2 regions of the Weizmannia sp. FSL W8-0401 genome follow, and region 1 is predicted to be linked to the other one. Evidence: a T-box and tRNA genes for the amino acid it is inferred to sense, from the RefSeq annotation. Region 1 holds a T-box; the other holds one or more tRNA genes.
What was found. A T-box is a leader RNA that pairs with one kind of tRNA and senses whether it is charged. The one in region 1 lies ahead of tyrS (tyrosine--tRNA ligase), so its partner is inferred to be a tRNA-Tyr.
Positions count from the first base shown of each region.

Region 2: it encodes a tRNA-Tyr, which carries the amino acid that the T-box ahead of tyrS (tyrosine--tRNA ligase) is inferred to sense. The anticodon was not compared.

Region 1 covers NZ_JBBPAG010000001.1:2,138,859-2,141,321, reverse strand. The annotation lists gene fdhD (formate dehydrogenase accessory sulfurtransferase FdhD) at 12-821, shown strand; T-box leader at 1,035-1,233, shown strand; gene tyrS (tyrosine--tRNA ligase) at 1,374-2,463, shown strand, end outside.
Region 2 covers NZ_JBBPAG010000001.1:193,194-195,656, reverse strand. The annotation lists gene rocF (arginase) at 45-944, opposite strand; tRNA gene NSU00_RS01050 (tRNA-Gly) at 1,207-1,278, opposite strand; tRNA gene NSU00_RS01045 (tRNA-Lys) at 1,319-1,391, opposite strand; tRNA gene NSU00_RS01040 (tRNA-Gln) at 1,438-1,509, opposite strand; tRNA gene NSU00_RS01035 (tRNA-Tyr) at 1,574-1,658, opposite strand; tRNA gene NSU00_RS01030 (tRNA-Thr) at 1,664-1,739, opposite strand; tRNA gene NSU00_RS01025 (tRNA-Val) at 1,747-1,819, opposite strand; tRNA gene NSU00_RS01020 (tRNA-Glu) at 1,831-1,905, opposite strand; tRNA gene NSU00_RS01015 (tRNA-Thr) at 1,917-1,989, opposite strand; tRNA gene NSU00_RS01010 (tRNA-Asn) at 1,996-2,067, opposite strand; rRNA gene rrf (5S ribosomal RNA) at 2,075-2,190, opposite strand.

The DNA of each region.
Region 1 (2,463 bases):
CTGTTGAACCCATGAAAAATGTGGACACGCAGAGGGAAATTCTCCGTTTCAAGAACGGGCGGCTCGAACGGGCGCTGGATACAGTCGCAACGGAATTCCCGGTGACATTAAAAGTGAATGGGCAGGAATGGGTGACGATGGTGTGCACACCTGAATATATCGAGGACATGGCGGTCGGTTATCTTGTGTCGGAAAGGGTTGTCCGGCGCTATGAAGATATCCGCGACATCTGGACGGATGAAAAAGGAGGATTCGTCCATGTCCGGACCGATCATCTTAATCCTTATTACGAACAGCTGCAAAATAAACGTTATATCACCTCCTGCTGTGGAATGAGCAGGCAGGCGTTTGTTTTTGTCAATGATGCTCTGGCGGCGAAAAAAATGGACGGTGTGCACGTCCGGATTACAGTTGATGATTGTTTCCGGCTGATGGAAGCATTGCAGGAGAATGCCGAAGTGTTTAAAAAAACAGGGGGCGTCCATAATGCTGCGCTGTGCGATGCCGGCGGGATCCTTGTCAGCCGGATGGATATCGGCCGCCATAACGCGCTTGATAAAATTTACGGATATTGTTTGAAAAATCAGGTTTCCACAAAAGGGAAAATCCTTGCATTCAGCGGGCGCATTTCCTCGGAAATTTTATTGAAGACAGCCAAAATCGGCTGCGAGGTGATTTTATCGAAATCGGCACCCACCACACTCGCCCTGGAATCCGCTGAAGAACTCGGCATTACCACGATCGGCTTTATCCGCGGTGGGTCGATGAATATTTACACCTGCCCGGAACGGATTGCCGGTGTTGCCGCCCATGCCCGGTGATTGCCGGGTGTATACGATCGGAAAGGCACGGTTTGGGTTGGAAGAAAACGGGAAGACACGCTGGAAGGCGTGCTTCGGGACGGAACAGGGCCTTTGCCGGATGAGGAAAGGTTAAAATGGGCATTACCGGATTTGAAGAAAGCGCTGGTGCAGCCTGCTTGGCAAGGTTGACATTTCAAAATGTATATGGTAAAAATAACTTACAATTTGATGAATGAAGCGTCGAAAGGATCAAGTAGCTTCCTGTTGCTGCATACAAGAGAGCCGGTGGTTGGTGCGAACCGGTACAGGCAGGCGGCGAATTACACCCCGGAGCTTTTGCCGGATACGGCAGACGGCCCCCAGCCGTTATCCAAATGAGTGGAGAAGCAATTCTCAAGTTGGGTGGTAACGCGATACAATCGTCCCTTCGTTTTGGCGGAGGGGCGTTTTTCTGTTTTACAGGAAAAAGAAGGCAGCAACAGGTTCCTGCCCATTATCGCCGGATATAAGCCGGGCGCTGGAACCTGAATGCTGCCGGCATTTGAAATGGCACAAAAGGAGTGGTTTGAAATGGATTTACTCGAAGATTTAAAATGGCGGGGAATTGTTTACCAGCAGACAGACGAAGAAGGGCTCGCGGAGTTGCTTCAAAACCGGAAAGTGACCCTGTATTGCGGGATTGACCCGACAGGCGACAGCATGCATATCGGGCATCTGCTCCCGTACCTGACGCTGCGCCGTTTCCAGCAAGCGGGACACCGGCCGATTGTCGTGCTCGGCGGGGCAACCGGCATGATCGGCGACCCGAGCGGCAAGAAGGAAGAAAGAAAGCTGTTAACAGTTGAAAAGGTCAAGCAAAACGGCGAAGCATTGAAAAAACAGCTGGAACGCTTTTTTGATTTTGACGGCGAGTCAGGCGCCATCATGGTCAATAACTATGACTGGCACGGCTCGATGGATCTCGTTACTTTCCTGCGTGATTACGGAAAGCATATCGGCATCAACTACATGCTTGCAAAAGACACGATCGCATCACGGCTTGAAACCGGTATTTCGTTTACGGAATTTACATATACAATCCTCCAGGCCGTCGATTACTTTAACTTGTATAAACAATACAACTGCCGCCTGCAAATCGGCGGAAGCGACCAGTGGGGCAATATTACAAGCGGCCTTGAGCTGATCCGCAAGCTCGAACCGGAAGGAGAAAAAGCTTTCGGGCTTACCATTCCGCTTGTCACAAAAGCGGACGGCACAAAATTCGGGAAAACAGAAAGCGGCGCAGTCTGGCTCGATGCCGAGAAAACATCGCCATATGAGTTTTACCAGTTCTGGGTCAACACGGCTGACCTCGATGTCGTAAAATACTTGAAGTACTTCACCTTCTTGCCAAAAGAAGAAATCGAAGAGCTGGAAAAATCGGTTGAAACCGAACCGCATCTCCGCAAAGCCCAAAAAGCGCTGGCCGCGGAAATGACAAAACTGATCCATGGGGAGGAAGCATTGCAGCAGGCTTTGAATATTACAGAAGCATTGTTCAGCGGCAATGTGAAGAAACTGTCGGCTGAAGAAATGAAGCAGGGATTTAAAGATGTTCCGTCATTCCAGCTTGAAAGCGAAGAACAAAAGCAGCTTGTGGAGTTGCTCGTTGCCGCCAAAA
Region 2 (2,463 bases), 1.9 Mb from region 1:
GTTTTTTTATTTGCGTGCCGGGCACCAGCTAATAGGGGCTTTTTTTAAAGAAGTTTTTTCCCGAACAATGTTTCAATCAGGCGGACAGCTTTTTCTGCCGTTTGATTGCGGCTGTCAAGAATCGGGTTTACCTCAACAACATCAGCTGAAACAACGGCATTTGCATCGTGCAGTATCTCCATGGCGAGCCGGCTTTCGCGGAAATGAAGCCCGCCGTATACAGGCGTTCCCACACCCGGGGCTTCTTGCGGATCGAGCGCATCTAAATCGAGCGACAAATGAATGCCGTCCGTTCTTTCTTTTAAATAGTTAATGCTTGCTGCCATGACGCTCTCCATCCCAATCCGGTCGATTTCAGCCATCGTGTAAATTTTAATGCCCAGGTTGCGGATGAAATCCTTTTCCCCTTCGTCCAAATCCCGCTGCCCGATCAGGACAACATGCTCCGCTTTCAGTTTCGGAATATAGCCGTAAACGCCCGTTAAAGAAGCATGCCCGTACCCGAGGCTGGCGGCAAGCGGCATGCCGTGAACATTTCCGGAAGGGCTTGTCTCAGGAGTATTCATATCCGCATGCGCATCAAACCAAATGACGCCGAGATTTCTGTAATGTTTGCTGATGCCGGCAATTGTCCCAATGGCAATGCTGTGGTCGCCGCCAAAAATAAGCGGGAACCGGTTGCTTTTTACAATTTCATCTGTATGCTCTGCAATGAACTGGCTCGCTTTTGCAATCGTTTTTAAATTTCTTGCATTGACTTCGTCATCAGGGAGCTGCTCCGCCCTGCCAATTTCAATATTGCCCAAATCGGTAACCGCGCAGCCGAGTTTCTCGAGTCCTTCTTTCACACCTGCATACCGGATCGCCTGCGGGCCTAGATCCACCCCTTTATACCGCTGCCCAAGATCCATTGGAACCCCCATTATTGCAATATGTTTCTCCATCAGACTGTCCCCTTTCCTTCTCTCTATCTATCATTGTAAAATTGTTTTCCAATTGGCTCAACTGTACAAAATTCTGTATAATTATTCAAGAAAATGGAGGTGAGACTATTCATCTTAAAGGGGCCTTCCTTCACCAATCCAGAAAACCCATCAACCATCCGCCAACAACACTGGAGTTGTATTATAGAGTGAAAAATATTTACAGACAAATAAAAAACGCTCAAACCCTTTTATATCAAGAGGTTTGAGCGTTTAAACTTTAAGCGGAAGACGGGACTCGAACCCGCGACCCACACCTTGGGAAGGTGTTGTTCTACCACTAAACTACTTCCGCATATTTGTAGAATACCACATATTTTAAAAAAAGAAAAGAGTGAGCCATGCAGGATTCGAACCTGCGACCCTCTGATTAAAAGTCAGATGCTCTACCAACTGAGCTAATGGCTCGTAAAAATCTATATATCCATTGGCGTAACCAATTCAATAGAAAAGGCTGGGCCAGCTGGATTCGAACCAACGCATGACGGAGTCAAAGTCCGTTGCCTTACCGCTTGGCTATGGCCCAATTATCTATAGTATGAACCCTCTCACCAAAAAAATGCACCAAAGTGCATGCCCAAAAAATGAGATGGTGGAGGGGGACGGATTCGAACCGCCGAACCCTGAGGGAGCGGATTTACAGTCCGCCGCGTTTAGCCACTTCGCTACCCCTCCGTAAATGGTGCCGGCCAGAGGACTTGAACCCCCAACCTACTGATTACAAGTCAGTTGCTCTACCAATTGAGCTAGACCGGCATACAAATGGAGGATGACGGGCTCGAACCGCCGACCCTCTGCTTGTAAGGCAGACGCTCTCCCAGCTGAGCTAATCCTCCAAATATGTAAATGGTGACCCGTACGGGATTCGAACCCGTGTTACCGCCGTGAAAGGGCGGTGTCTTAACCGCTTGACCAACGGGCCAAAAAAATATAAGCTTCCAATCGGGCTCGAACCGATGACCTCTTCCTTACCATGGAAGTGCTCTACCTGCTGAGCTATGGAAGCATATGACTCCGCAGGTAGGATTCGAACCTACGACCGATCGGTTAACAGCCGATTGCTCTACCACTGAGCTACTGCGGAATATCGGGCCCGGCAGTGTCCTACTCTCGCAGGGGGAAACCCCCAACTACCATCGGCGCTGGAAAGCTTAACTTCCGTGTTCGGGATGGGAACGGGTGTGACCTTTCCGCCATCGTCACCGGACCTCAATGACAAAAATCATTATAACAAAGTTTCCATTGCTTATCAACAGGAATTATGTGATTCCCTGAAAACCGGATGGGAGAAAAAACTGTAAACGGAGAATGCGTTTCTAACTTTGAAAATGGTTCAGCGCCAGTGCCTTTGGTAAGGCACCTCCGCTTTTCTATTGTCCAGCTCCGGGCGCTATCGGCTAGTGAACTTCCCGTCCCCCTTTCCTACGATAAGCGGGCATCGACTCGCCTTTAGGGCTCGTCGTGTTTCCTTTATCTCAGG